Regions from separate parts of the Chimaeribacter sp. YP20170169 genome, predicted to be linked through region 1. Evidence: predicted binding sites of a transcription regulator. Region 1 holds the regulator's gene; each other region holds the start of a gene.
The links. The regulator ArgR, encoded in region 1, controls arginine synthesis, uptake and breakdown. The targets are predictions, from matches to a motif close to ANTGAATAAAAATACANT.
Positions count from the first base shown of each region.

Region 1 (10,151 bases):
AGGGACAGCTGCTCTTCTCTGGCCCGCCTGACCAGCCGCTGCTCAACATTGAGGCGATCCGCAACCCGGACTCCACGGCGGATGACGTAGTGGCGGGCGTGAAGGTGACCGGCCTGGCGGACGAACCGAAGCTGGAGATCTTCTCCGACCCGGCGATGTCTCAGGAGGAGGCGCTCTCCTACCTGCTGCGCGGGCAGGGGCTTGATAACACCGGCACCGACAGCGGCATGATGACCTCCATGCTGGTCGGATTGGGGGTTGCACAAAGTGGTAAACTTGTGGGTAAAATCGGCGAGGCCTTTGGCGTGAGCAACTTGACGCTGGACACCGCTGGCGTGGGCGACAGCTCGCAGGTGGTGGTCAGCGGTTATGTGCTGCCGGGGCTGCAAGTAAAATATGGTGTAGGGATATTTGATTCTTTGGCGACGCTAACGCTACGTTACCGGTTGATGCCGAAATTATACCTGGAAGCGGTGTCTGGTCTTGATCAGGCATTAGATGTGCTCTATCAGTTTGAGTTTTAACGATGCGAATAATTGTCTACGGCAGTTTGCGCCGCAAGCAGGGTAACAGTCACTGGATGACCAATGCCCAATGGTTAGGCGATCATAAGTTAGAGGGGTTTGAACTCTATGATCTGGGACTGTATCCGGCGGCCATCCCCGGTGAGGGCACCATCTATTGTGAGGTTTATCGCATCAACTCCTCGATCCTGTCAGAGTTGGATGAATTGAAAAGCAATACCAAGGACTACCGCCGGGAGTTGATCTCAACGCCCTATGGCAGTGCCTGGATCTACCTTTACAAGCTCCCCCTGGAGGGGGTGTCGCGCATTGAGAGCGGCGACTGGTTGAAGCGCAACCCGCGCATGGACTGATGCCCCTCCGGGCAAAAAAAAACACCGCCCTTGGGCGGTGTTTTTGTTCGGGCAGTGGAAGATTACTTCTTCGCGCGCTCGAAGGAGGCCACGATCTCAGCTTTCGCCGCTTCCGCGTTGTCCCAACCTTCAACTTTTACCCATTTGCCTTTTTCCAGGTCTTTGTAGTGCTCGAAGAAGTGGGCGATCTGGGCGCGCAGCAGCTCCGGCAGGTCGTTCACATCTTTGATGTGGTCATACTCTTTGGTCAGCTTGCTGTGCGGCACGGCCACCAGCTTGGCATCTTCACCGGCTTCGTCGGTCATCTTCAGCACGCCCACTGGACGGCAGCGGATCACGGAACCCGGCTGCAGCGGGTACGGGGTCGGGACCAGTACGTCAACCGGGTCGCCATCCAGGGAGAGGGTGTGGTTGATGTAGCCGTAGTTGCACGGGTAGAACATCGCGGTAGACATGAAGCGGTCTACGAACAGCGCGCCGGTCTCTTTGTCGATTTCATATTTGATCGGATCAGCGTTGGCCGGGATTTCGATCACTACGTAGATATCTTCCGGGAGATCTTTGCCTGCCGGTACGTTGTTCAAGCTCATGGTGGTTTCCTTTCATCGAACCAGAATTAGAGTGTCGGCTATTATAGCCAACTCTTTTATGAAGTCCTGCCCTTTTAACACGCCGTCAGCCCGCCAGAGGGCGCCGTTGCTGCCTTCACCGCCAATTTCAGACTTATCCTTTCACTGCTGTAGTGAGAGCTGCATCACATTTTCCCTCAAGGATTGACGCCTCCTGCCGATAGAAAAAACAAATGATGCGGGAAAAACCCGCAAGCCATTGTCTTAACGTCCTTTTTTTCACCACACCAGGATTACGTATGTTCAACAAGATTAGTGTCAAAGCTGGGCTAGTTGCCCTGCTGGGCTTGATGACTCTGCTGTTGCTGCTGGTCAGCATTATCGGCGGCGTGGCCATACAGCAGGATGCACACTCCCTCCAGCAGATTAACCAGCTTCAGGGCGAGGAGATGAACTCCGTCACCGAGGGCTATAACAACACGCTGCGGGTGCGCACCGCGGCGGCGCTGGCCATCCGGCAGATGGAGACCGGCATGACCGATGACGCCCAGAAGACCACGGGCCGCATTGCCATCTACCTGCAACGCGCCGACCAGAACATGGCCGACTTCAAGGCCTCTGACCACTCCGGCGAGCGCGGCGAGGCGTTGGCTCAGGCGGTGGATGCGGCATACAGCCAATACCGGGACAAGGGGCTGGCGACGCTGCTGGCTACCCTGCAACAGAGCAAGCCGGATGACTACTATGAGCTGCTGGAGCACCAGATTAGTCAGTACAGCAACCCCTATGATGCCGCCATCGCCAACTTCCGCACCTTTGGCAAGGATCTGGGGGAGGAGCGCGTCAACCATGCGGTAGGGAGTGCGCACTTCAAGCTGACGATCATCATCATCGCCTGCCTGCTGGTACTGGCACTGGTGGTGCTGGCGTGGTTTGCGCTCAAGCAGATTATCCTGCGCCCGCTGGAAGGGGTGATGGCCCACCTGGAGCACATGGCCGCTGGCGATCTCACCCGCCCAGTGCCGCTGCGGGGTAATACCGAGATTGGCCGCTTGGGCCAGGCGCTGGCGAACATGCAGGGGTCGCTGGCGGAGTCGGTCAGCCGGGTGCGCAATGCCGCCAACCAGATTGACACCGGCGCGCGCGAGCTGTCCGCCGGCAACATCAATCTGGCGGCGCGCACCGAAGAGTCTGCCGCCTCACTCGAGCAGACCGCCGCCAGCATGGAGGAGCTGACCTCCACCGTGCGCATGAACGCGCAAAATACCGAGCAGGCCAATGCGCTGGCAGAGAGCGTCTCCGCCATCGCCAGCAAGGGCAGTGACGTGGTAAGCGAGGTGATGGAGAAGATGCGCGCCATTACCCACAGTTCGCAACGCATCGGCGACATCATCACCGTGATGGATGGCATCTCGTTCCAGACCAACATTCTGGCTCTGAACGCGGCGGTCGAGGCGGCACGTGCCGGGGAGCAGGGGCGTGGCTTTGCGGTGGTGGCCGGTGAGGTGCGCAATCTGGCGCAGCGCAGCGCCCAGTCGGCGAAGGAGATCAAGACACTGATTGGTGACTCTGAGGCGCGGGTCAAGGAGGGCCGCCAAATGGTCGAGGGCGCGGCACAGACCATGAGTGAAATCGCCGAGGAGGTGGGCCGGGTCACCACGCTGATGCGTGAGATCTCCACCGCCACCCATGAGCAGAGCAATGGCATCGGCCAGGTCAATCAGGCGGTCACGCAGATGGATCAGGTGGCGCAGCAGAATGCGGCGCTGGTGGAGCAGGCGGCCGCCGCCACCGCCTCGCTGGAGGAGCAGGCGCGGCTGCTGGCGGAGATCATGGCGGGCTTCAAAGTAGGCCGATAGGGCTTATCGGCAGGCAGAAAGCAAAAAGGGTGATCGCGAGATCACCCTTTTTTATTGCCGCCGGATCAGTTGTCCGGGTAGAGCTCGATAAAGCGCTCGGCGTCTTCCACCATAGAGTGGGTGCCGACAAAGAACGGCGCGCGCTGGTGCAGCGACTCCGGCTCAATGTCCAGAATGCGGCGCACGCCATCGCTGGCCTTGCCGCCCGCCTGCTCGGCCAGGAAGGCCATCGGGTTGCATTCATACAGCAGGCGCAGCTTGCCTTTCGGGTGGCTGGCGGTGCTTGGGTAGATATAGATGCCGCCTTTCAGCAGGTTGCGGTGGAAGTCCGCCACCAGCGAGCCGATATAGCGCGAGGTGTAGGGGCGCTGAGTCGCCTCATCCTGCTCTTGGCAATATTTGATGTACTTCTTCACGCCGAGCGGGAATTTGATGTAGTTCCCTTCGTTGATGGAGTACATGTTGCCCTTTTCCGGGAAGCAGACTTTCTCATGGGAGAGGCAGAACACACCGAGGGAAGGGTCATAGGTGAAGGCATGGACACCGCAGCCAGTGGTGTAGACCAGCATGGTGGAGGAGCCATACACCACATAGCCAGCGGCGACCTGGGCGCTACCCGGTTGCAGGAAGTCCTCGGCCTTGACCGGGGTGCCAATCGGGCTGATGCGGCGATAGATGGAGAAGATGGTGCCGACAGAGACGTTGACGTCAATGTTGGAGGAGCCATCCAGCGGGTCCATCAGCACCACATACTTGGCATTCTCCGCGCCTTCGAAGATGACGATCTCATCTTCCTCTTCGGAGGCGATGCCAGCCACTTCACCACGGGCTTTCAGGGCCGCTTTCAGCTTTTCGTTGGCGAACAGATCGAGCTTCATCTGCACTTCGCCCTGAACGTTCGACACGCCGCTGGTACCCAAAATATCGACCAGACCCGCCTTATTGATATCCCGGTGGATAATCTTGGCACCGAGCTTGATCGCGGAGAGCAACGCCGTCAGTTCACCTGTGGCGTGGGGGAAGTCGTGCTGCTTCTCGACAATGAATTCGCCTAACGTTTTCATGACACAATCCCTGAATCTAATGATGGAAAGTGGTTTCGGTTACAAACCACCAACATAAGCTGAGCCAGTTTAACGTAAAGATATGGACGATTCATAGGCAAATCCATTTCTTCTGGACGATTCCGAGCGGTAGAATACCGGCTGACCCAAAGTGATCAAATGGAAATAATATGCGTATTCATATTCTTGGTATCTGCGGCACCTTTATGGGCGGGCTGGCGATGCTGGCCCGCTCGCTGGGCCATGAGGTAACCGGCTCTGACGACAATGTCTATCCGCCGATGAGCACACTGCTGGAGAACCAGGGCATCAACCTTATCCAGGGATACGATCCGGCACAGCTCGATCCCGCGCCGGATCTGGTGATCATCGGCAACGCCATGACGCGCGGCAACCCGTGCGTGGAGGCAGTGTTGGAGCGTGGCATCCGCTATATGTCAGGCCCGCAGTGGCTGCATGACGATGTGCTGCGTGAACGCTGGGTCATCGCCGTTGCCGGGACGCACGGCAAAACCACCACCGCCGGCATGGTCACCTGGATCCTGGAAGAGTGCGGCTACCAGCCGGGCTTTGTGATCGGCGGCGTGCCGGGCAACTTTGAGGTCTCTGCCCGTCTGGGCGGCAGCCCGTTCTTCGTGATTGAGGCGGATGAGTATGACTGCGCCTTCTTCGACAAACGATCCAAGTTTGTCCACTACTGCCCGCGTACCCTGATCCTGAACAATCTGGAGTTTGATCATGCCGACATCTTCGACGATCTGAAGGCGATCCAGAAGCAGTTCCACCATCTGGTGCGGCTGGTGCCGGGGCAAGGGAAGATTATCCTGCCGGATCACGACTCCCACCTAAAGCAGGTGATGGCGATGGGCTGCTGGAGCGAGCAGGAGTTCGTGGGCGAAGATGGCCGTTGGCGCGCTGCCAAGCTGACGCCGGACGCCAGCAAGTTCGAGGTCTTCCTCGAGGGCGAGCGGGTTGGCGAGGTGAGCTGGGCGTTGGTAGGCGAGCACAACATGCACAATGGCCTGATGGCGATTGCCGCGGCGCGCCACGTCGGCGTAGCGCCGGCGGACGCCTGCCGGGCGCTGTGCGGCTTCATCAACGCCCGCCGCCGTCTGGAGCTGCGCGGCGAGGCCAACGGCGTGACCGTCTATGACGATTTCGCCCATCACCCAACGGCGATCCTTGCCACCCTGGCGGCGCTGCGCAGCAAGGTGGGCGGCACGGCGCGTATTCTGGCGGTGCTGGAGCCGCGCTCCAATACCATGAAGCTGGGCATGAGCAAAAATGAGCTGGCACCAGCGCTGGGGCGTGCCGATGAGGTCTACCTGCTTCAGCCGCAGAATATCCCGTGGCAGGTGGCGGAAGTCTCCGAGGCGTGCGTGCAGCCTGCCTACTGGAGCGCGGACGTCGATACTCTGGCGGACATGGTGGTAAAAGCGGCCCACGCTGGCGACCATATTCTGGTGATGAGTAACGGCGGGTTTGGCGGCATCCATACCAAACTGCTGGAGAAGCTGGCGGCCAAAGCGGCGCAGTGAATCACCATGCGATAAACAAGGGGGCTTCGGCCCCTTTTTTATGGGCAAGTGCCATAAAAAAGCCCCTGCAGGCAGGGGCAATGGGGTTCGTCGGAGAGGACGAGGGTATTTATTTGGCAGCGGCGTGGTGCCATGCCTGACTTTCTAGCGTGCCGCTGATGGCGGGGGTGAGGTGTTCACCCTGTGCCGAGGTGCCCATCAGCACCTGAGAAAGGCTCAGGGGCAGGGATTCGGCATGTTGCATGGCGGGGGCCGTCTCTGCGCTGCCGGAGGTTTCGGCATGGGCAACAGGGGCGAGGCCCGCCAGCATGGCCATCAGGGCTGGGATTAACTTGCTTAACACGATGCTTTCCTGTAGGCGGCCGCCCAATGTGCTCCCATCATCTTGCGGGAGTAGGCCGGGCCGCATCGGCGATTACTGGTAGATTTCCGCTGTCGCGTGGTAGTTGCCGTTGGAGTAGGCTTCCACCACCCGATAGGCTTTAGCGCCTTTACTGTCGGCGGCATCAGAGAGCGCCTGACGGATGGCGGTGGGTGAGCCATCTACGCCGCTGACGCTGACAGTACCGACCGGGGTCATGTCATGGGTCGGGGCGGTCACCAACTCGGCGGCGGATGCGCCAGCAGAGAGGGCGGAGAACAGGGCCAGGGCGGCAAAGGTTGCTTTCATTTTCATGATTAAATTCCTTAAGGTTGCAGAACAACCGCTAAGGCTACATCACAGTTTCGGCCTATCGGTTGTTACAGGTAAGTCAGCGGGAGCGGGCGCCCCCTCAGCGTGGCGTGGTCGCCAGCGATTACTGGTAGATCTCGGCGGTGGCGTGGTAGTTGCCGTTGGTGTAAGCCTCAACCACACGGTAGGCTTTGGCACCCTTGCTGTCTGCTTTTTCAGAGAGTTGCTGACGGATATCTGACGGTGCAGCGGTCACACCGCTCACGGTGATGGTGCCCATCGATTGCAGGCCAGCCGCCTGATTGGCATCAACAGATTGTGCTGCAAATGCGCCGAATGACAGTGCAGATAGAATGCTCAGAGTCGCGATACTTGTCTTAATGTTCATGGTTTGTCCTCGTCGTGCTTTATTATTCGTTAGATTTATGTGATTCACATCACGAAACGAAGTATACGCCTCGTTACATCTAAAAATAAATAGGACGCTAATAGTTTTTGAGGTTACTTTGTGTGCGATTGTGATTTTTTTATAACCACAAAGCATAAAAATTGATTAATTTACGTTCGAAAAACGTTAATTTTTCGTAAGATCAGGGACATGACTGGCTTTGACCAAAAGTGCGCTTTCTGACAGGGCGATATGCTGTGGTCACATTATTTTGTGGTTGGATCGGCGAAAGAGTGGTGCAGAAGCGGGATAATCACGTATGAGGAAGTTCAGGAAGGTAATTTTACCGGACGGTCAGCGGGTAAGAAAAGTATAACGGCGCACAGGCGCCGTTGGGGGCAGATTAGAGCTCCTGCTCAAACAGACCCAGAATGGCATCATAGAGCTGCTTGACGCTGAAGCCACTGGCCGGGGTGGTGAAGATGGTGTCATCCCCGGCGATAGTGCCGAGGATACCCTCGGATTTGCCCAGTGAGTCCAACAGACGGGCAATCAGCTGCGCGGCACCGGGGCTGGTGCGGATGACCACCACGGAGTCATTGTAATCCACGTCCAGCACCAGATTCTTCAACGGGCTGGTGGTGGTGGGCACGCCCAACTCTGCCGGCAGGCAGTAGACCATCTCCATCTTGGCATTGCGGGTACGCACCGCGCCAAATTTGGTCAGCATACGGGAGACTTTGGACTGGTTGATGTTATCAAACCCTTCCTCTTGCAACGCCTGAACAATCTCGCTTTGAGAACTGAATTTTTCTTCTTTCAGCAGCGCCTTAAAGGCCTTGATCAGATCTTCTTGTTTTGCGGGATTACGCATAGTGCACCGTGGAATCATCAGAGTTGAAGTCATTATTATGCATATATATGAATTTTTATGCAATGTCGAGCAGGGGCCTGAATCATTGCAGGCTTACTCTCACAAGGAAAGCCGCGGAGTGTAGCAAAATCGCCTCCTCATGAATATGCCAATTGGCGAAGCTTTTTCCGCGGCTGGCAATACGTGATATTGATATTAAAATGGTGTTGTACGAATGTTATTCATCACTGTAATGCAGCTCACGGATTGTGCAGGGCCGGGCATGTCATACTGGAGTCTCGTTCTGTGCACCACACTTTTCACTCACTTCACGCTTTCCTTAATGTTCGGGCTGACCTATCGCACATGCCCGCACAGATCCGGTAAGGATTTGTGGTGGATCTCGCGATGACGTAAAGTATTAATGTTTTGAATTCACGGCATTTTTACGTTTACCATAAAAAAGGAGTATAGGATGAAAGTTGCAATCCTCGGCGCAGCCGGCGGCATTGGTCAGGCGCTCGCCCTTTTGCTAAAGACCCAACTGCCTTCAGGTTCGGAACTCTCTTTATATGACATCGCCCCCGTTACCCCCGGTGTGGCGGTCGATCTCAGCCATATCCCCACTGCCGTCAAGATTGAGGGCTTCAGCGGTGAAGACGCCACCCCGGCACTGCACGGGGCGGACATCGTGCTTATTTCCGCTGGCGTTGCCCGCAAGCCGGGCATGGATCGCTCCGACCTGTTCAACGTTAACGCCGGCATCGTACGTAACCTGATTCAGCAGGTCGCGAAAACCTGCCCGACGGCGCTGATTGGCATTATCACCAACCCGGTCAACACCACGGTGGCGATCGCCGCGGAAGTGCTGAAACAGGCGGGCGTCTATGACAAGAACCGCCTGTTTGGCGTGACGACGCTGGACACCATCCGCGCCAACACCTTTGTCGCCGCCCTGAAGGGTAAGCAGCCCGAGGAGATTGAGGTGCCGGTGATTGGCGGTCACTCCGGGGTGACCATCCTGCCACTGCTGTCGCAAGTCTCGGGCGTGACCTTCAGCGAGCAAGAGGCCGCCGACCTGACCAAGCGTATCCAGAACGCCGGTACGGAAGTGGTCGAGGCCAAAGCCGGTGGCGGCTCCGCCACTCTGTCGATGGGCCAGGCCGCTGCGCGCTTTGGGCTGTCTTTGGTACGTGCGCTTCAAGGGGAGAGCAATGTGGTGGAGTGCGCCTACGTTGAGGGCGATGGCCGCTATGCCCGCTTCTTCGCCCAACCGCTACTGCTGGGCAAAGAGGGCGTGGTAGAGCGCAAAGAGATTGGTGCACTGAGCGATGCCGAACGGCAGGCGCTGGAGGGGATGCTGGAGGTACTGCGCAAGGATATTGAGCTGGGTGAACAGTTCGTTAACCCATAACACCCTGCCTGACTGCCGCTGGCCTTATGCCAGCGGTTCTTCCCGATCGCCCGTCTGTTTCACTCTGGCGGCGCGCAACGGTTTCTGAGCACTAATCGTTTTAGTGACAGGATCATAGTAACGGCTTGGCCAGATCTGGCCGGGGGAAAGGCCCAGCGCCTCCGCGATGATCTTCTCGCCCTTTGGCCAAGAGCGATAGAGCGCGTTGGAGAGGGTGGATGAGCTTAATCCCGATGCCCGTGACAACGCCGCCAGCGTCATCTTCTTTTTACGTAATGCAGCCATAATGTCCGCTGGATGCCAATCCTGTTTCCTTACCCGCATATCTTCATCCCTATTTGTAAATCCACTGATCAACCAGAAACACTCATTTTTTCAGAAAAAATATCACACCAAATTTCTGATAAATGCGCAAATGCCTTTCTAAACGAAAGGAAAAAAATGTGCGAACTGGCAACATTTTATGCAAAAAAGACAGAAAAAACGATAAATTGCATAAATAAAGATTATAAGGGCTAATGGTTTTTCAGAAATAAATTGAAGCTTGAAATGGTTATTTTTTCGGAAAAGGAGGGGGCGACATCGGGTGGCTAACAGGTAGCCGGGGGAGGGGAGAGGCCCGCCCCCGCAAGCGGGCGACGGGCAGGACAGCGCGTCAGAAATCGCGTTTAACGGCGATATGCGCCAGTCCTTCTAGAGCCTGACGCCACGGGGAGGGCGGCAGAATGCTCAGACAGGCGATGGCCTTGTCCGCTTCCTCTTCTGCCCGCTGGCGGGTGTAGGCGAGGGAGCCCGCCTGATGCATGGTCTCCAGCACCGGCTCCAGCAGGTGGCGGCCATTGCCCTCTTCAATTGCCTGGCGGATCATCGCGGCCTGGGCAGGTGTGCCATGCTGCATCGCGTGTAACAGCGGCAG
Region 1 is NZ_CP176824.1:410,917-421,067, forward strand. It holds gene tamB (autotransporter assembly complex protein TamB) at 1-524, shown strand, start outside; gene ACK3SD_RS01920 (gamma-glutamylcyclotransferase family protein) at 527-877, shown strand; gene ppa (inorganic diphosphatase) at 940-1,467, opposite strand; gene ACK3SD_RS01930 (methyl-accepting chemotaxis protein) at 1,746-3,305, shown strand; gene fbp (class 1 fructose-bisphosphatase) at 3,371-4,369, opposite strand; gene mpl (UDP-N-acetylmuramate:L-alanyl-gamma-D-glutamyl-meso-diaminopimelate ligase) at 4,540-5,907, shown strand; gene ACK3SD_RS01945 (hypothetical protein) at 6,017-6,250, opposite strand; gene ACK3SD_RS01950 (YdgH/BhsA/McbA-like domain containing protein) at 6,323-6,583, opposite strand; gene yhcN (peroxide/acid stress response protein YhcN) at 6,705-6,968, opposite strand; gene argR (transcriptional regulator ArgR) at 7,372-7,842, opposite strand; gene mdh (malate dehydrogenase) at 8,297-9,235, shown strand; gene ACK3SD_RS01970 (helix-turn-helix domain-containing protein) at 9,260-9,559, opposite strand; gene ispB (octaprenyl diphosphate synthase) at 9,891-10,151, opposite strand, start outside.

Region 2 (10,151 bases), 570 kb from region 1:
CGCTCAGCGGCATCTTCTCTGGCACGCTGTCGTGGCTGTTCCTGCAATTTGATGGCACCGTGCCCTTCACCGAGCTGGTGGATCAGGCGTGGCAGCAGGGGCTGACCGAGCCAGACCCGCGTGACGATCTCTCGGGTCAGGACGTGATGCGCAAGCTGGTGATTCTGGCGCGTGAGGCGGGCTATGACATCGAGCCGAATCAAGTGCGCGTGGAGTCGCTGGTGCCGCCCCACTGCGCCGTTGGCAGCGTGGATCAGTTCTTTGAGAACGGCGACGCGCTGAATGAGCAGATGGTGCAGCGTCTGGAAGCCGCCAATGAGATGGGGCTGGTGCTGCGCTACGTCGCCCGCTTCGATGCCAACGGCAAGGCGCGCGTCGGCGTGGAAGCGGTGCGCCCGGAGCACCCGCTGGCCGCGCTGCTGCCGTGCGATAATGTGTTCGCGATTGAGAGCCGCTGGTATCGCGATAACCCGCTGGTGATCCGCGGGCCGGGCGCGGGCCGTGACGTCACCGCCGGGGCCATCCAGTCGGATCTCAACCGCCTCGCACGACTTCTCTAATTGATTCAACGCCTTCTGCCAGCGCGGTAGAAGGCGTTTTCTCCCCCAGCCCATTTCCCCTTGAATTTTTTTCACTTTGCGTGAAGATTAATCACGGAAACTACACATTATTCAGTTGACTCTTTGAGCAATCTCCGTCATTTTCTATCCATCCGTTTAGACGTCTAGACGCTTATGACGCTAACGATGAGAGAGCGGTGACAACGACAACGCAGTGATTGATGAGGTAGGGGCATGAGTTTTTTCCACGCAAACCAACGGGACGCGCTGAACCAAAGCCTGTCGGAGCTTCAGGGCCAATTTAATGTTTCCTTTGAGTTCTTCCCGCCGCGTACCAGCGAGATGGAAGAGACGTTGTGGAGCTCCATCGACCGCCTCAGCAGCCTGAAACCGAAATTCGTCTCCGTCACCTACGGCGCCAACTCCGGCGAGCGCGATCGCACCCACAGCATCATCAAAGGGATCAAGGATCGCACCGGGCTGGAAGCCGCCCCGCACCTGACCTGCATCGACGCCAGCCGTGACGAGTTGCGCCAGATCGCCCGCGACTACTGGGAGAGCGGCATCCGCCACATTGTGGCCCTGCGCGGCGACCTGCCCCCGCACGGCGGCAAGCCGGAGATGTACGCGACCGATCTGGTGGCGCTGCTGAAAGAGGTGGGGGACTTCGACATCTCGGTGGCCGCCTACCCGGAAGTGCACCCGGAGGCAAAAAGCGCACAGGCGGATTTGATCAACCTGAAGCGTAAAATCGACGCCGGTGCCAGCCGCGCCATCACCCAATTCTTCTTTGACGTGGAGAGCTACCTGCGCTTCCGTGACCGCTGCGTCACCGCCGGCATTGACGTAGAGATTGTGCCGGGCATCCTGCCGGTCTCCAATTTCAAGCAATTGCAGCGCTTCGCCACCATGACCAACGTGCGGGTGCCGCAGTGGATGACCCACATGTTCGAGGGGCTGGATGATGACCCGGAGACGCGCAAGCTGGTGGGCGCCAACATCGCGATGGACATGGTGAAGATCCTCAGCCGTGAGGGCGTGAAGGATTTTCACTTCTACACCCTGAACCGCGCCGAGATGAGCTACGCCATCTGCCACACGCTGGGCATTCGCCCGGCGGTGCCTGTCCACGCTTGATTCCCGCTTGCCACCGGGGCCGCCATGCGCGGCCCCGGCTGTTTTTGGCGCATAAAAAAGGACGCCCGCAGGCGTCCTGTGCCGTTCACTCGCCGGTTTAACCGGTGTTGCGCATCCCGGCGGCGACGCCCGCGATGGTGACCATCAGTGCCAGTTCCACTTGCGGATCGGACTCCTCCTGCTGGCGCAGGCGGTGCAGCAACTCCGCCTGCAACACGTTCAGCGGGTCGGTGTAGACGTTGCGCAGCGCGATGGATTCGGCAATCCACGGCAGGTCAGCCATCAGGTGATCGTCATTGGCGATGGTCAGCACCACGTTGATGTCGCTGGCCAGCTGGTCACGCAACTGCTTGCCGAGCGGCCAGAGTGACTTGTCCACCAGCCGCTGGTCGTAGTACTCCGCCAGCCACAGGTCAGCCTTGGCGAACACCATCTCCAGCATCCCGATGCGCGTGGAGAAGAAGGGCCAGTCGCGGCACATGGTCTCCAGCTCATCCTGGTTGCCCTCTTCCACCGCTTTTTGCAGCGCCGCGCCCGCGCCCAGCCAGGCCGGTAGCATCAGGCGGTTCTGCGTCCAGGCGAAGATCCACGGGATGGCGCGCAGGCTCTCCACGCCGCCATTCGGACGACGCTTGGCCGGGCGCGAGCCGAGCGGCAGTTTGCCCAGCTCCAGCTCCGGCGTGGCGGCACGGAAGTAGGGCACGAAGTCGGGGTTTTCCCGCACGTAGCCGCGGTACATGGTGCAGGAGACGTCAGAGAGCAGATCCATGACACGCCGCCACTCTGGTTTTGGCTCCGGCGGCGGCAGCAGGTTGGCCTCCAGAATCGCCCCGGTATAGAGCGCCAGGCTACTGATGGTTACTTCTGGCAGGCCGAATTTGAAGCGGATCATCTCGCCCTGTTCGGTCACGCGCAGGCCGCCCTTCAGGCTGCCTGGCGGCTGGGAGAGCAGGGCGGCATGGGCCGGTGCGCCGCCACGGCCAATCGAGCCGCCGCGTCCGTGGAACAGGGTGAGCGCCACACCCGCTTTTTCGCAGGTGTTGAGCAACGCCTCTTGCGCGCGGTACTGCGCCCAGGAGGCAGCCATCACGCCAGCGTCCTTGGCCGAGTCGGAGTAGCCAATCATCACCATCTGCTTGCCCTGAATGTAGCCGCGATACCAGTCGATGTTCAGCAACTGGGTCATTACCGTGTCGGCGTTGTTCAGGTCATCCAGCGTCTCAAACAGCGGCGCGACCGGGATTTGGAACGGGCAGCCCGCCTCTTTGAGCAGCAGTTGCACCGCCAGCACGTCCGACGGGGTGCGCGCCATTGAGATGACATAGGCGGCGATGGAGCCTTGCGGTGCCTCGGCGATCACCTTGCAGGTCTCCAGCACTTCCAGCGTCTCGGCGCTTGGCTCCCACTGGCGCGGCACCAGCGGGCGCTTGGAGTTCAGTTCGCGAATCAGGAAGGCCTGCTTGTCCGCCTCTGACCAGCTTTCGTAGTCGCCCAGCCCCAGATAGCGGGTGATCTCAGCGATCGCCTCGGTGTGGCGGGTGCTCTCCTGACGTACGTCGATGCGCACCAGCGGCACGCCGAAACAGCGGATGCGGCGCAGGGTGTCCAGCAACTGGCCGTTGGCGATGATGCCCATGCCGCAGGCGTGCAGCGACTGGTAGCAGGCGTAGAGCGGCTCCCACAGCTGTTCGTTCTGCACCAGCAGGTCATGCGGACGCACCGCGTGCTCGCCCTTGAGGCGCGCCTCGAGGTAGGTCTGAGTTTTGGTGAGCTGGCTACGCACGCCCTTGACGATCTCGCGGTACGGCTCCAGCACCTCATCGCCGCCAGCGCGGGCGCGCAGTTCTGGCGTGCATTCGGACATCGACAGCTCCGACACCAGCACCGCGATGTCACGCAGGAACAGGTCAGCGGCTTTCCAGCGGCTCAGCAGCAGGGCGCGGCGGGTGATCTCGGCGGTCACGTTCGGGTTGCCGTCGCGGTCGCCACCCATCCAGGAGGTGAAGCGCACCGGGTTGGCCTCCACCGGCAGTTGGTAGCCGATGGCGCTCTCCAGTTGCTCATTCAGTTCGCGCAGGAAGGCCGGCACGCCCTCCCACAGGCTGTTCTCCACCACCGCAAAGCCCCACTTGGCCTCATCAATCGGCGACGGGCGGTGTTTGCGGATCTCATCGGTGTGCCAGGACTGGGCGATCAGCTGGCGCAGGCGACGCATGATTTTGTTGCGCTCGTAGTCGGCCAGATCGTTGTGGTCGAGCTGGCTCAGGCAGGTGTTCACCTCAACCATCTTGTGGATCAGGGTGCGGCGGGTGATCTCGGTCGGGTGCGCGGTCAGCACCAGTTCAATGGAGAGGTTGTCCACCGCATCGCGCAGCTGATCCTGCGTGACGCTGTTCTCTTTCAGGCGCGTGAGCAAACGGGCCAGCGCCTCCGGGTTGCTGGCGGCCTCGCCATTCGGCGAGATGCTGTGGTACTGCTCCGCCGTGTTGGTCAGGTTAAGGAACTGGCTGAAGGCGCGGGCGACCGGTAACAACTCCTCATTGGAGAGGTTTTGCAGGGTGGAGAGCAGTTTCTGGCGATGCTCCTCATTGCCCGCGCGGGATGACTTGGAGAGCTTACGGATGGTTTCGACGCGATCCAGAATGTGTTCGCCCAGTGTTTCCTTAATGGTTTCACCGAGCAGTTTGCCGAGCATACTGACATTACTTCGCATTGCAGAATATTGTTCGTTCATAGACCCTGACCTGTTTCTCTCGTTTCTTGTTTTGTAAGTAACTTTCACCCGTAAGGCCTCGCCCGTGCATCACGCCATCGGCCGCGCAGCCTACCCCTATATGTACCTTAAAAGCGGCGTTTCCCTTACTCCTAAAACGCCGTTTGGCGGCAAATCTGTTGAAATTTAATTACAGCGCGCCGGTTATCAGCCTGACTAATCTGCGCGCCATGCCGTGGCGGTCAGCCGTGGCAGAAGTGGTGGATCACCTGGGTCAGCAGCGTGCGCGTCGGCTGGATGAAGCCCATGTCCAGGTACTCATCCGGCTGGTGTGCCTGCTCAATGGAGCCGGGGCCGAGCACCAGCGTCGGGCAGATCTGCTGGATGAAGGGTGCCTCGGTGCAGTAGTTGACGATCTCGGTGCGCGTGCCGAGCAGTTTCTCCACCACCTTGACCAGCGGGTGCTCCGCCGGGCACTCGTAGCCCGGCACTGGCGGGTGCAATTCGGTGACGGTCAGCCGCCCCGGCCAGCGCTGGCTGACTGGCTCGAGCGCCAGGTTCAGCATCTCATTCAGGTCTGACAGCGTCAGCCCCGGCAGCGGGCGCATGTCCATGTGCAGTTCGCAGCAGGCGCAGATGCGGTTGGAGGCGTCGCCGCCGTGGATATGGCCGAAGTTCATCGTCGGGTAGGGAATGACGAAGCCGTCGTGGTGGTAGCGCTCTTTCAGCGCGTTGCGCAGCCCCATCAGTTGGGTGATGGACTCATGCATCAGTTCGATGGCGTTGACGCCGCGCGACGGGTCGCTGGAGTGGCCCGACTGGCCGGTGATGCGGATGGCGCTTGACATGTGCCCCTTGTGGGCGCGCACCGGCTTCAGCGAGGTGGGTTCGCCGATAATGGCGCACTCCGGCCGCAGCGTGGTGGAGCGGGCAAAATAGCTCGCGCCAGCCATGGTGGTCTCTTCATCCGCCGTCGCCAGGATATAGAGCGGCTTATTCAGTTTGCTCAGGTCGATGTCGCGCAGCGCATCAAGGATAAAGGCGAAGAAACCCTTCATATCGGCGGTGCCGAGGCCATAGAGGCGGTTTTCATGCTCAGTCAGGGTGAAGGGGTCGCGCGTCCAGCGGCCATCGTCAAAGGGCACGGTGTCAGTGTGGCCGGCCAGCAGCAGGCCGCCACTGCCACTGCCGATGCTGGCTATCATGTTGAATTTATTGTGCGTATCCGGCACCGGCTGGATGTCTACCTCAAAGCCCAAATCGCGAAACCAACCAGCAAGCAGAGTGATTAACCCCTCATTGCTCTGGTCGAGGGCGCTGTCGGTGGCGCTGATGGATGGCGTGGCGATCAGCGCCCGGTATAGCTCAATAAAAGGAGGTAATTTCATCTTCACTGTTGACAGCCCTTTGTTAGGATAGTATCAATATTCATGCATTTATTTTGAATAAAAATACAGTAAGCCTGAGCGGAAAGAAACCGGTAACGGCCCGGTTAAAAAACCGCCGGCTCAACACCACGGGTGAACGGCAACAGAGTGCTGGCAACCCGCTACCCTGTATTAACGTCTGACGTGCTGCGTCAGCCATCCATCACTAAGAAGGTGAACGGTCCTCATGTTGAATACGCTGATTGTTGGAGCCAGTGGTTATGCCGGAGCGGAACTCGCGACCTACTTGAATCGTCATCCGCATATGAACATAACCGGTTTGATGGTTTCAGCGCAAAGTGCAGATGCAGGAAAATTGCTCTCTGAGTTGCACCCGCAGCTGAAGGGCATCATCGATCTGCCGGTGCAGCCGCTGGAGGATGTCGCCGCCGCCGCACAGGGCGTGGACGTGGTGTTCCTCGCCACCGCCCATGCGGTCAGCCACGATCTGGCCCCGCAGTTTTTGGCCGCGGGCTGTGTGGTCTTCGACCTCTCCGGTGCCTATCGCGTACAAGACCCGGCCTTCTACAGTGAATTCTATGGCTTTGAGCACCAGCATCTCGACTGGCTGGAAAAGGCGGTTTATGGCCTGGCGGAGTGGAACACCGAGGCATTGAAAGATGCCCAGCTGATCGCGGTGCCGGGCTGCTACCCGACGGCGGCGCAGCTGTCGCTGAAGCCGCTGATCGACAACGACCTGCTCGACCTGGCGCAGTGGCCGGTGATCAACGCCACCAGCGGCGTCAGCGGCGCGGGACGCAAGGCCAGCCTTGCCAGCAGCGTCTGTGAGACCAGCCTCCAGCCCTACGGCATCTTTACCCATCGTCACCAGCCCGAGATCGCCAGCCACCTTGGCCGGCAGGTGATCTTCACGCCGCATTTGGGCAACTTCCCGCGCGGCATTCTGGAGACCATCACCTGCCGCCTGAAACCGGGTGTCACGGCGCAGGATGTGGCGGAAGCGTTCCACACGGCCTACCACCACAAGCCGCTGGTGCGCCTCTATGAGAAAGGGGTGCCGGCGCTGAAGGATGTGGTCGGCCTGCCGTTCTGCGATATCGGCTTTGCCGTGCAGGGCGAGCACCTGATTGTCGTTGCCACGGAGGACAACCTGTTGAAAGGGGCCTCTGCCCAGGCAGTGCAGTGCCTGAACCTGCGCTTCGGCTTCCCGGAGACCCAGTCGCTGCTGTAATTCCCAGTGGTGCCGCATGGCGGCGCCCGGACACATTGGATAAAAAGATTTCAACAGGTTAAGGGGCGAACGATGAATCCATTAATTATCAAACTCGGTGGCGTGCTGCTGGACAGCGAAGAGGCGCTGGAGCGCCTGTTTGGCGCGCTGGTGGCCTACCGGCAAGCGCACCAGCGCCCGCTGGTGATCGTCCACGGCGGCGGCTGTCTGGTGGATGAGCTGATGAAGAAGCTCTCCCTGCCGGTGGTGAAGAAGCAGGGGCTGCGCGTCACGCCAGCTGACCAGATCGACATCATCACCGGTGCGCTGGCTGGTACCGCCAACAAAACCCTGCTGGCCTGGGCGCTGAAAAACAACATCAATGCCGTGGGCCTGAGCCTCGCCGACGGCAACGCGGTCAGTGTGACCCCGCTGGATGAGGCGCTGGGCCACGTCGGCAAGGCCGCGCCCGGCAACCCTGACCTGCTCAACACCCTGCTGGCGGCCGGCTACCTGCCGATTGTCAGCTCCATCGGTATCACCGCAAGCGGCGAGCTGATGAACGTCAATGCCGATCAGGCGGCGACCGCGCTGGCGGAAACGCTGGGCGCAGATCTGATTCTGCTCTCCGACGTCAGCGGCATTTTGGATGGCAAAGGACAGCGCATCGCTGAGATGACCGCAGAAAAAGCGGAGCAGCTGATCGCTCAGGGCATCATCACCGACGGCATGGTGGTGAAAGTGAATGCCGCGCTGGACGCGGCGCGCACCCTGGGCCGCCCGGTAGATATCGCCAGCTGGCGCAACACCGAAAAGCTGCCGGCCCTGTTTAACGGCGTGGCCATCGGCACCCGCATCCTGGCTTAATCCGGGCTTATAACGAATATATCGACTCTGTTTCAAGGAAATCATCATGCAAACCAAAGGCATCAAAAAAATCGTTCTGGCCTACTCCGGCGGTCTGGACACCTCTGCAATCATTCCGTGGCTGAAAGAGAACTACGATTGCGAAGTGGTGGCGTTCGTCGCTGATATCGGCCAGGAGCGCGGCGATCTGGAAGGGATTGAGAAAAAAGCCCTGCGTACCGGTGCCTCTGAGTGCCATGTGGTGGATCTGCGTGAAGAGTTCATCAAGGATTACGTCTACCCGGTGCTGCAAACCGGCGCCCTGTACGAAGGGAGCTACCTGCTGGGTACTTCCATGGCGCGTCCGCTGATCGCCAAGGCGCAGGTGGAACTGGCACTGAAAGTGGGCGCGGACGCCCTGTGCCACGGCGCAACTGGCAAGGGCAACGATCAGGTGCGTTTCGAAACCACCTACACCGCACTGGCCCCGCAGCTGCAAGTAGTGGCACCGTGGCGTGAGTGGGATCTGCGCTCCCGTGAGGCGCTGCTGGCCTACCTGAAAGAGCGTGATATCCCGACCACCGCGTCGCTGGAGAAGATCTACAGCCGTGACGAGAACGCCTGGCACATCTCCACCGAAGGTGGCGTGCTGGAAAGCCCGTGGAACGCGGCCAACAAAGATTGCTGGGCCTGGACAGTTGACCCGGAAGAGGCACCGGATCAGCCGGAGCTGGTGACCGTCAAGGTTGAGAAGGGCTGCGTGGTGGCAGTAAACGGCCAAGCGTTAAGCCCGTTCAAGTGTCTGGAAGCGCTGAACGAGCTGGGCGTGAAGCACGGCGTCGGCCGTATCGACATCGTCGAGAACCGTCTGGTGGGCATCAAGTCCCGCGGCTGCTACGAAACCCCAGGGGGCACCATCATGATGGCAGCCCTGCGTGGCGTTGAGCAGCTGGTGCTGGACCGCGACAGCTTCAAATGGCGTGAGCAGCTGGGCCATGAGATGTCCTATGTAGTGTATGACGGCCGCTGGTTCGCCCCGCTGCGTCAGTCCATTCAGGCGGCGGCAGAAGCGCTGGCAGAAGAGGTGAATGGCGAAGTGGTAGTGAAACTCTACAAGGGCACCGCCACCGCCATCCAGAAGCAGTCTGCCAACAGCCTCTACTCTGAAGAGTTCGCCACCTTTGGTGAAGATGAGGTGTACGACCACAGCCACGCCGGCGGCTTCATCCGTCTCTTCTCGCTCTCTTCCCGCATCCGTGCGCTGAACGCGAAGAAGCAGTAATCGTCAGGGGCCGGCAGCGGCCCTTGTCAGCCAATTTTCAACAGGGCGCCACGGCGCCCTGTCAGTCACAGCATGAAACAGAAGGACGGACACTATGGCACTTTGGGGCGGGCGTTTTACCCAAGCAGCAGACCAACGGTTCAAACAACTCAATGACTCCCTGCGCTTTGATTACCGGCTGGCCGAGCAGGATATTGTCGGCTCGGTCGCGTGGTCGAAGGCGCTGGTGACGGTCAACGTGCTGACGCAGGATGAGCAGCAGCGACTGGAGGAGGCATTGACGTTCCTGCTGGAGGAGGTGCGCGCCAACCCAGAAGCCATCGTGCAGAGCGATGCCGAGGATATCCACAGTTGGGTAGAGCAGAAGCTGATCAACAAGGTGGGCGATCTCGGCAAAAAGCTGCACACCGGCCGGAGCCGTAACGATCAGGTCGCTACCGACCTGAAGCTGTGGTGCAAGGCGCAGATCGCCGAACTGCTGCTGTCGTTGCAGAACTTGCAACAGGCGCTGGTGGCGACGGCAGAAGCCAATCAGGACGCGGTAATGCCGGGCTATACCCACCTGCAACGCGCCCAGCCGGTGACGTTCGCCCACTGGTGCATGGCCTACGTGGAGATGCTGGCGCGTGACGAGAGCCGCCTGCATGACACCCTGAAGCGCCTCGACGTTAGCCCGCTGGGCTGTGGCGCGCTGGCCGGTACTGCCTACCCGATTGACCGTGAGCAACTGGCTGGCTGGCTCGGTTTCGCCTCGGCGACCCGCAACAGCCTGGACAGCGTCTCTGACCGCGATCACGTGATGGAGCTGCTCTCCAACGCGGCCATCAGCATGGTGCACCTGTCGCGCTTCGCGGAAGACCTGATCTTCTTCAACACTGGCGAGGCGGGCTTTGTTGAGCTGTCAGACCGCGTGACCTCTGGCTCGTCATTGATGCCGCAGAAGAAAAACCCCGACGCGCTGGAGCTGATCCGTGGCAAGTGCGGGCGGGTGCAGGGTGCGCTGGCTGGCATCATG
Region 2 is NZ_CP176824.1:3,744,784-3,754,934, reverse strand. It holds gene ACK3SD_RS17095 (bifunctional aspartate kinase/homoserine dehydrogenase II) at 1-560, shown strand, start outside; gene metF (methylenetetrahydrofolate reductase) at 795-1,697, shown strand; gene ppc (phosphoenolpyruvate carboxylase) at 1,795-4,431, opposite strand; gene argE (acetylornithine deacetylase) at 4,653-5,804, opposite strand; gene argC (N-acetyl-gamma-glutamyl-phosphate reductase) at 6,025-7,029, shown strand; gene argB (acetylglutamate kinase) at 7,102-7,875, shown strand; gene ACK3SD_RS17065 (argininosuccinate synthase) at 7,922-9,136, shown strand; gene argH (argininosuccinate lyase) at 9,231-10,151, shown strand, end outside.
Region 2: a site for ArgR is predicted at 5,851-5,868, ahead of argC (N-acetyl-gamma-glutamyl-phosphate reductase). Genes of this name have one in related genera too.

Region 3 (10,151 bases), 950 kb from region 1:
AGGCCGCCCGGCACCAGCCGGATCTCCGCGCCGGTCAGGGCGAAGGGACGCAGGTCGATGTGGCGCGGGGCCAGCCCTTGGTCGACGAAGGTCGGGCAGGTGGAGAGCGCCAGCGTCTCCTGCGCGATGTAGTTCTCTGGCCGCGCCAGCAGCCGGTCGCGGAAGTTGGCGATCTCCTGCTTGCTGGCGGCCGGGCCAATCAACATGCCGTAGCCGCCCGCCCCGTGCACCTCCTTCACCACCATCTGGTCGAGCCGGTCGAGCACATAGGCGAGATCCGTCGGCTGGCGGCACTGCCAGGTCGGCACGTTGTTGAGGATCGGCTCCTCCGCCAGGTAGTAGCGGATCATCTCCGGCACGAAGGGGTAGACCGATTTGTCATCGGCCACGCCGGTGCCGATGGCATTCGCCAGCACCACGCCGCCCGCGCGGTAGACCGACAGCAGCCCCGGCACACCGAGCATCGAGTCGGCGCGGAACGCCAGTGGGTCGAGGAAGGCGTCATCAATGCGGCGGTAGATCACATCCACCTTGCAGGGGCCAGCGGTGGTGCGCATAAATACCGCGCCATCCTTGACGAACAGGTCGATGCTCTCCACCAGCTCCACGCCCATCTGCTGCGCCAAAAAGCTGTGCTCAAAGTAGGCGCTGTTGAAGCGGCCGGGCGTCAGCACCACCACCGTCGGGTCATTGACCGGCGAGCTCTCACGCAGGGTTTGCAGCAGGTGCGAGGGGTAGCGCTCCACCGGGGCGATGCGCTGCTCGGCGAACAGCTCCGGGTAGAGGCGCATCATCATCTTGCGGTTCTCCATCATGTAGGAGACGCCGGAGGGGGTGCGCAGGTTATCCTCCAGCACGTAGTACTCGCCGTCGCTGTTGCGCACCATGTCGATGCCCGCAATGTGGGCGTAGATGTCGCGGTGCAGCTTCACCCCCTGCATACAGGGCTGGTACTGGTCATTGGCGAGGATGTGCTCGGCGGGCACGATACCGGCCTTGAGGATCTTCTGGTCGTGGTAGATGTCATGCAGGAAGGCGTTGAGCGCCTGCACCCGCTGGCGGATGCCGCGATCCAGCTTCTGCCACTCCGCCGCCGGGATAATGCGCGGCACGCTGTCAAACGGGATCAGGCGCTCCGCGCCATCATCCTCGCCGTAGACGTTAAAGGTGATGCCCACCCGGTGGAACAGCAGCGCCGCCTCCTCCCGCTTGCGCTGCACTGCCTGCTGGTCAGCCCGCTGTAGCCACTGCCAGTAGGCGTCGTAATGGCTGCGGTGGCGGCCTTCCGCCAGCAGCATCTCATCAAAAAACGGTGAAGCGGACAGGTCAATCGTTATCATTCTCACCTCACTGACAAAACAGGCCGTTGGGTTGCCTGATCCCCACGCATAAAGCGTGCCAAGGGACAGAAAGCGGGAAAACGTGCGGCCATCACCCCTCTTGGGCACCGTTTCAGTGCGTCAGGGGCGGGGTATGCGTTGCGCCGGGGCAACGGGGTAAGTATGGACGGGGGCGGGAAAAACGCGCGGGGGGAGGGGAGGCGTGCCGCGGGCGCGGCACGCGCAGGCATCAGCGGCGAACCGCGATCGCCTCAATCTCGATTTTCACGTCTTTCGGCAGGCGGGCCACTTCCACGCAGGAGCGCGCCGGGAACGGGGCGTCATGCTCGTTGAAGAACGCCTCATAGGCGGCGTTGACGGTGGCGAAGTCATTCAGGTCTTTCACGAACACCGTGGTCTTGACGATGTCTGCCACCTTCAGGCCAGCCTGTTCCACGATCGCCTTGACGTTCTCCAACGACTGGCGCGCCTGCGCGGCCACGTCATCGGCGACGGCGCCGGTTTTCGGGCAGACCGGGATCTGGCCGGAGGTGATGATCATACTGCCGAGATCCACGCCCTGGACATAGGGGCCGATGGCGGCGGGGGCAAGCTCAGTGCTGATGGTACGGGACATGATATCTCCTGTTGGGTAAGGGAAGGTTCAGGGCATTATAGGGAGCCGGTGGCGCACTGCACAACCGGCACCCGCCTCAGTCGTTGTTCAGCACCACCTGGCGGCCAAACTCCTTCTCGCAATACTTGCACTTCAACAGCACCTCCGCGCCGCGCGCGCGTACCGCGAAGCTGGAGGCCACCGGCTCGCGCCGGCTGATGCAGTTGCCGTTCGGGCAGCGCAGCACGCCGTGGATCTGCTCCGGCAGGCTCGGCATGATCTTGCCCACCACCTCGTAGTCGTCGATGCGGTTGACGGTGGCGTTCGGCGCGTAGACCGCCAGCTGGTTCACCTGCTGCTCGGTCAGGAAGGTGTTCTCAATCTTGATGATATCCTTGCGCCCCAGCGCGTTGGAGGGCAGGTTGAGGCCGATGGTGATGCGCTGCTCGGTTTTGGTCAGCTTGAACAGCGACAGCAGCTTGAAACCAACCTGCGCCGGGATGTGGTCAATCACCGTGCCACACTTGATGGCTTCAACCTGGAGTTTGGTGTCGTGGGTCATGGGGGCGGCTCCTTCAGGCGGTCAGGTCAGCGGGAAGTTCAGGGGTCAGTACCAGCGCCAGCAGCGCCTGGCGGGCGAAGATGCCGTTGCCAGCCTGCTGGAAGTACCAGGCGTAGGGGGTCTTGTCGACGTCAGTGGTGATCTCGTCGATGCGCGGCAGCGGGTGCAGCACTTTCAGGTTGTCGCGCGCGGCGGCCAGATCGGCGGCGCGCAGCACGAACTGCGCCTTGACGTTGGCGTACTCGGAGGGGTCGAGGCGCTCCTTCTGCACGCGGGTCATGTAGAGGATGTCCAGCTCCGGCACCACCTCGTCAATGCTGGTGTGCAGGCTGTAGGTGATGCCGCGCTCCTCCAGCATGGTGAGGATGTACTCCGGCATTGCCAGCGCGTCCGGCGCGATGAAGTAGAAGCGGTTGCCGCTGAACTTCGCCAGCGCCTGCGTCAGGGAGTGCACGGTGCGGCCATACTTCAGGTCGCCGACCATCGCGATGCTGATGTTCTCCAGCCGTCCCTGCGTCTCGCGGATGGTGAAGAGGTCGAGCAGCGTCTGGGTGGGGTGCTGGTTCGCGCCGTCGCCAGCGTTGAGCACCGGCACGCCGCCGGAGAACTCGGTGGCAAGGCGCGCCGCGCCCTCCTGCGGGTGGCGCATCACAATCGCGTCAACGTAGGTGCCAATCACCGAGATGGTGTCCGCCAGCGTCTCGCCCTTCTTGCCCAGCGAGGTGTTGCTGCCATCGGCGAACCCCACCACCGACGCGCCCAGCCGGTGCATTGAGGTTTCAAACGACAGGCGGGTGCGGGTGGAGGCCTCAAAGAAGCAGCTGGCGATCACCCGGTGCTTCAGCAGCTCCGGCTGCGGGCGGGCTTTCAGCGCGGCGGCGGTGTCGAGCACCAGCTCCAGCTCCTCACGGCTCAGGTCATTAATCGAGATGATATGTTTTTGGTACAGCGGATTGGCCATTGTCGCTCTCCTGTATCTCCCCGCAGGGATGCCGGTTGGTGGGGCATGGGGTTCTGCCGCCGGATCGCAGGCAAAAAAAAGCCCCTCAATGAGGGGCGTTCTACGATCGGGGCAACGGGAGGAAAAACGGCGGCGCGCCCCGGTTGGGGCAGGGCATTCTGGCGATGTGCGGCAACAGAAAACGCGGCGTTTCTCATGATCTCTCCCGGCAAATTGGGGCGCATTATACGCACGCCGTGTGACTCTGCAAGATGAAAGTTCTCACTTTTGCCACAACGCAACCGTTTGTCCAGCGACATCTGGCCATCTGGCCATCGGCTGAAAACGTTAGCCCGATCCCAATGCCCGCCGCACCCTGGGTTATAATGAAACGCCTTTTCATTTTAACCAGGGGATACCATGATTACCGGAAACATCTATGCGTTGGCGCAACTGCCCTACCTGCCCGCGCCGCTCTGCGCGGCCATCGATTATGTCAAACAGCAGATCACGGAGCAGACCCCGCTCGGCAAGCACACGCTGTGTGGCGAGGACGTGTTTGTGCTGGTCTCCGAGGAGATGACCGCCCCGGCCAACGCGCGCCGCGCCGAGTACCACGCCCAGTATCTGGACATCCAGATTGTGCTGCGCGGGCAGGAGGGGATGGCATTCAGCACCCTGCCAGCGCACCAGCCGGAGACCGACTGGCTGGTGGAGAAGGACATTGCCTTCCTGCCCCACGGCGAGCAGGAGAAGCATCTGGTGTTGCAGGCCGGTGACTTCGTGGTCTTCTACCCCGGCGAGGTGCACAAGCCGCTCTGCGCGGTGGGCGAACCGGCCCCGGTACGCAAAGCGGTGGTGAAAATGCGCGTCAGCGCGCTCTAGTGGCAGGTGCGGCGGCGCGCCGCCGCATCAGTGGCGGATCCAGGCCACCTGCCAGGGCGTCAGCGTCATCTTGCCGTTGAACGGCATATCTGTGATCAGCTCCTGCCCCACCTCATCCAGTTCCAGCTCCACCTTGTGGTCAGTCACGTTGATCACGCAGCTGATGCGATCCTCGTTTTTCGGGTCGTAGCGCTCCAGCCCGAACAGCGCAGTGCCAAGATCCAGCACCCGCTGGCCGGAGGCCGGGGCGAAGGCCGGGTGGGCGCGGCGCAGCTCAATCAGCTTGCGCAGGCCATTGTAGACCAGCGCGCGCAGGCTCTCCGGGTTCGCCAGCTCCTGCTCCACCTTGTCCGCCTCCAGCTTCTGCCGGTTGATGCGGCGGTTGATCCCCGCCTGATGCATCCCCTCGACGTCATTCTCACTGCCGAGCAGGCTGTGGTAGTAGAGTGCAGGCACGCCGACAAACGACAGCAGCAGTGACTGCGCGGCGATGAATTTTTTCGCCTTAAGCGCGTTGTTGTCCTGCTTCTCGGTCAGGGCGCTGAGGTAGTTGATGTTCAGCTCATAGGGGGAGAAGGTGCCGTCGCCGTTGTCCTTGTGCGAAACGCGCCCCTCCTTGCGAATCACTTCCGCCGCCATAAATTGCCGCTCGCTGTCGTCGAGGAAGGTCTCGGTCGGCCGCAGGCCAATGCCGTCATGGCTAGCGAGGAAGTTGAAGTAGGTGGTCTCCGGGTAGCGCGCCTCGGCGCTCAGGCCGTGTGCCCACTTGGTCAGCACCGTGGTGTCCTGACGCATGAAGGCGTGCAGCGTCAGTGGCGGCAGCGGGAACTGGTAGACCATGTGGGCCTCGTCACCGTGGCCGAAGTAGCTGATGTTCTCATGGTGCGGCACGTTGGTTTCGGTGATCAGCCGGGTGCCAGGGATCACGTAGTCGAGTACCGTGCGCCACACCTTGATGATGTTGTGCGCCTGCGGCAGGTGGATGCAGCGGGTGCCCGGCTCCTTCCAGATGTAGCCGATGGCGTCCAAGCGGATCGACTGCCCGCCGCTGGCGGCGTACTGCAGCAGGATATCGATGCTCTCCAGCAACACCTGGGGGTTGTGGAAGTTGATGTCGATCTGGTCGTCGCTGAAGGTGGTCCAGAGGTAGACCAGCTCGCCGTTGGCCTTGGTCATCGGCGTCAGTAGGCGCGAGGAGCGCGGGCGCACCACCCGGCTGTAGTCGAGCGCCGGGTTGGCGGCGATCAGGTAGTTGTCGAAGTGCGGGTCGCCATGCATGTAGCCGTGCACCCACTCGCTGGAGCGCGAGACGTGGTTGATCACGCAGTCAAACATCAGGTTGAAGTTCTGCGACAGCGCCTTCAGGTCGCCCCAGCCGCCCAGCCGCTCGTCGATGCGGCGGTAGTCAATCACGCTGAAACCGTCGTCCGAGCTGTAGGGGTACATCGGCAGGATATGGATGTCCGTCACCAGCCCATCGAAATATTTGCGGGCAAACTGGTTGAGCGTCGCCAGCGGCTTCTCGTCGCCGTGGTGGATGCTGTCCCCGTAGGTGATTAGGTAAATGCTGTTGCCATCCACCCAGTGTGGACTGGCGTGCTTGCCATACTGCCACTTGGCAACCAGCCGGAAGATCTGCCTCAACAGGTGCGCAATGTGTTCACGCGGATAGATGTTGCCGAGCAGTTTTTCTAACCGTTGCGCAAATTCCAGTTTGTTGGCGCTCATGACCTCTCCCTCTTCGGCTGCTGTCTGGAAAAGGGTAGTCGAGAATTAAGCGGAACGGCGGAAAAAGCAGCGGAAAAGTGCAAGCCAATGTGAATGCGCGGCAGGCGGCATGGAGGGCTAACCCCACGCCGCCTAAGGGGAAATTACGCCTCGGCGCTGAGGGTGGTGACCATCACCGCCTTGATGGTGTGCAGGCGGTTCTCAGCCTGATCGAACACCACGCTGTGCGGCGACTCAAACACCTCATCCGTCACCTCCATGCCGCCATGCAGGCCATACTGCTCGGCCATCTGCTTGCCGAGGGTGGTCTGGTCATCATGGAACGCTGGCAGGCAGTGCAGGAACTTCACCTGCGGGTTGCCGGTGGCCTGCACCAGCGCGCTGTTGACCTGATAGTCACGCAGCAGCGCGATGCGCTCCTGCCATACCTCTTTCGGCTCGCCCATCGACACCCAGACATCGGTATAGAGGAAATCGGCCTGCGCCACGCCCGCGGCACGATCCTCGGTCAGGGTGATGTCACCGCCGCGCGCCTGCGCCAGCGCCTTGCACTCGGCCACCAGCGCCGCCTCCGGCCAGCAGGCGCTCGGAGCCACCAGCCGCAGATCCAGCCCGGCCAGCGCCGCCGCTTCCAGCAGCGAGTTGCCCATGTTATTGCGCGCGTCGCCCAGATAGGCCAGCTTCACCCCCTGCAACGGGCGGCCCGGCAGGTGCTCGCGGATGGTCAGCAGATCGGCCAGCAGCTGCGTCGGGTGGAACTCATCGGTCAGGCCATTCCAGACCGGCACGCCAGCATACTGCGCCAGCGTATCGACAATCGCCTGCCCGTGGCCGCGGTACTGGATGCCGTCATACATCCGCCCCAGCACGCGCGCAGTGTCCTTGATGGACTCCTTGTGGCCAATCTGGCTGCCGCTGGGGCCGAGGTAGGTGACGCGCGCGCCCTGGTCAAATGCGGCAACTTCGAAAGAGCATCGGGTACGGGTCGAGTCTTTTTCGAAGATGAGCGCAATGTTCTTGCCACGCAGGTGGGGCGTTTCGGTGCCCTGTTTTTTCTCGGCTTTCAGCCGTGCCGCCAGCGCCAGCAGGCTCTCTAGCTCAGGTGGGGTGAAATCAAGTAACCGGAGGAAGTGACGTTTATAGAGTGAACTCATCGCGTGGATCTCCATGCTGACCATCAGATTAATATGAATTAAAATTCACTCTATATGTATGAATATGCAATTACAACCCCGGCAAACAAATCTTTCACGTTTGTGGTGGAGGCGGGGGCGGCGCTGTGGGAGAATGCGAGCAGATACGCCCACTGACTGAGGACTTAGGCATGGCAAACCGCGAATTGCTGGACGAACAGCGTGAAGAAACCCGTCTGATCATCGAAGAACTGCTGGATGATGGCAGCGATCCCGATGCGCTCTACACCATTGAGCACCACCTCTCTGCGGAGAAGTTCGAGGTGCTGGAGCAGGCCGCCGTTGAAGCCTTCAAGCTGGGTTATGAAGTGACCGACGCCGAGGAGCTGGAAGTTGAGGATGGCACCCGCCTGATGTGCTGCGACGTGATCAGCGAAGTGGCGCTGAACGCTGAGATCATCGACGCACAGGTCGAGCAGCTGGTGGCGCTGGCAGAGCGTTGCAACGTCAACTACGACGGCTGGGGCACCTACTTTGAAGACCCGGACGGCGAAGGCGACGAGTATGATGACGATGAGGACTTCATCGACGAGGAAGATGACGGCAAACGCCACTGATTCCCCGCGATAAAAAAAGGCGCCCCGGTGGCGCCTTTTTCTTGCCTGCGAGTTACAGCGTCTCGCCGTTGCTGGCGATCACCTGCTGATACCAGCCGAAGCTGGCCTTGCGCGAGCGCGCCAAGGTGCCGCTGCCGTCATCATATTTGTCGACGTGGATGAAGCCGTAGCGCTTGCTGTACTGGCCGGTGGTGAAGGAGACACAGTCGATGCAGCCCCACGGGGTATAGCCCATCAGCTCCACGCCATCCTCAATCACCGCTTTTTTCATCTGCTCAATGTGCGACTTCAGATAGGCGATGCGGTAATCATCCTGAATCTGGCCGTCGTCGCCCGGCTTGTCGATGGCACCAAAGCCGTTCTCAACGATAAACAGCGGCTTCTGGTAGCGCTCATAGAGCACGTTCAGCGAGTAGCGCAGGCCCACCGGATCAATCTGCCAGCCCCAGTCGGAGGCCTTGACGTGCGGGTTCGGCAGGCTGCCGGGGAAGCTGACGATGTCATCGGTGTCGCCGAGGGTGTGGGCCGACACGGCATTGCTCATGTAATAGCTCAGGCCGATGTAGTCGGTGCAGCCCTCACGCAGGATCTGCGCGTCGCCCTCTTCCATCTGGATAGTGAAGCCACGGCGCGCCCACTCCTTCAGGATGTAGGCCGGGTAGTAGCCGCGCACCTGCACGTCGGTGAACAGGAAGCGTGAGCGCATCGCCTCCACCGAGTAGATCATGTCATCCGGGTGGCAGGAGTAGGGGTAGATCGGCACACAGGCCAGCATACAGCCGATGCTGAAGGCCGGGTTGATCTGGTGGCCGAGTTTGACCACCTTGGCGCTGGCAACGAACTGGTGGTGCAGCACCTGATACATCGTCTCTTCCGGGTTTGGCTCCTCGGTGAAGACCACGCCGGAGCAGCAGTAACCGAACAGCGGGTAGCGCCAGTCACGCTGGTTGTTGATCTCGTTGAAGGTCATCCAGTACTTCACTTTGTGCTGGTAGCGGGTCATCACCACTTCGCTAAAGCGCACAAAGAACTCCACCAGCTTGCGGTTTTTCCAGCCGCCATACTCCTTCACCAGATGCCACGGCATCTCAAAGTGGGAGAGGGTGATCACCGGCTCGATGCCATATTTCAGCAGCTCGTCGAACAGGTCATCGTAGAACTGCAAGCCCGCCTCGTTGGGTTCCAGCTCGTCGCCGCGCGGGAAGATGCGCGTCCAGGCGATGGAGGTACGGAAGCACCTGAAGCCCATCTCGGCAAACAGCGCCACGTCCTCTTTGTAGCGGTGGTAGAAATCGACCGCCTCATGGTTCGGGTAGCGGTATCCCTCCTGGATGCCGTCGGTGATCACCCGGTCCACGCCATGCGCGCCGCCGGAGAGCACGTCGGCAATGCTGATGCCCTTGCCGCCCTGATCCCAGCCACCCTCAACCTGGTGCGCCGCCACCGCGCCGCCCCACAGGAAATCATCTGGTAAACCCTGCTTTGCCATTGTGAACCGCTCCATTTGGAAATAAATCCGAGTCTGGCAAAAACAAAAAATAAAGTCACGATATAACAAGGCACGCGCCGGGTAATATGTCACGCCCTGATAACAGGTTGTTTTTTAAGGCAGCGGGGCCACCTGCGCGACTTTTTTGCCGAGGGTTTCCAGAATATAGATCACCGGAATCTGGGTGGTGATATTGTGGTGGCCCGGCAACAGCACTGAGGGCATATGGTAGGCAATGTTCATGTCGGCCAATTGCGCCAGCGAGGAGCTATCGCCATTGGTAATGCTGATGATCCGGCACTGGTGCAGGCGGAACTGGCTGGCAATGCGCAGCATTTCGTGGGTTTCGCCCGAGACAGAGAGAATAATCGCCACCGCCTTGCGGTACATGTCACTGTTGACCGGATAATAGGGATCGTCGATGTGGGTGCTGAATTTCCCGACGTTGGAAAAGAAGCGCGCGCCATATTTCCCGAGGGTGCCAGAGGTGCCGGCACCGACAAAAATAATACGCTCATTCTCGGCAATCATGGCGGCGGCGGCATTCAGTTGCTGGTCAAATTCCACATTGTCGATGCTGCGGAAATAGTGGATCAGCTCGCTGATGCCAAAGGCCGGCACCGTCGCCTGCTCCTGTTGCAGGAACAGCTTGTAACGCACGCGGAACTCCGAATAGCCGGCGTAGCCCATCTTTTTGCAGAAGCGCAGGATGGTGGTGGTCGAGACGCCCACCTCCTCCGCTAGCTCGCGGATGGTCATGTAGATCACCTGCTGGCGGTGCTTCAGCACATAGTGGTAGACCAACAGCTCCAGCTCATTCAGGCAGGATACTTCCTGGTAGCTGAACATCCGGCGGCCCTAC
Region 3 is NZ_CP176824.1:3,361,230-3,371,380, reverse strand. It holds gene ACK3SD_RS15355 (circularly permuted type 2 ATP-grasp protein) at 1-1,340, opposite strand, end outside; gene ridA (2-iminobutanoate/2-iminopropanoate deaminase) at 1,570-1,956, opposite strand; gene pyrI (aspartate carbamoyltransferase regulatory subunit) at 2,033-2,497, opposite strand; gene pyrB (aspartate carbamoyltransferase) at 2,511-3,458, opposite strand; gene ACK3SD_RS15335 (NanQ anomerase/TabA/YiaL family protein) at 3,858-4,322, shown strand; gene ACK3SD_RS15330 (alpha-amylase family glycosyl hydrolase) at 4,350-6,050, opposite strand; gene argF (ornithine carbamoyltransferase) at 6,194-7,204, opposite strand; gene rraB (ribonuclease E inhibitor RraB) at 7,375-7,800, shown strand; gene ACK3SD_RS15315 (6-phospho-beta-glucosidase) at 7,853-9,289, opposite strand; gene ACK3SD_RS15310 (MurR/RpiR family transcriptional regulator) at 9,404-10,138, opposite strand; gene ACK3SD_RS15305 (GNAT family N-acetyltransferase) at 10,148-10,151, opposite strand, start outside.
Region 3: a site for ArgR is predicted at 7,237-7,254, ahead of argF (ornithine carbamoyltransferase). Genes of this name have one in related genera too.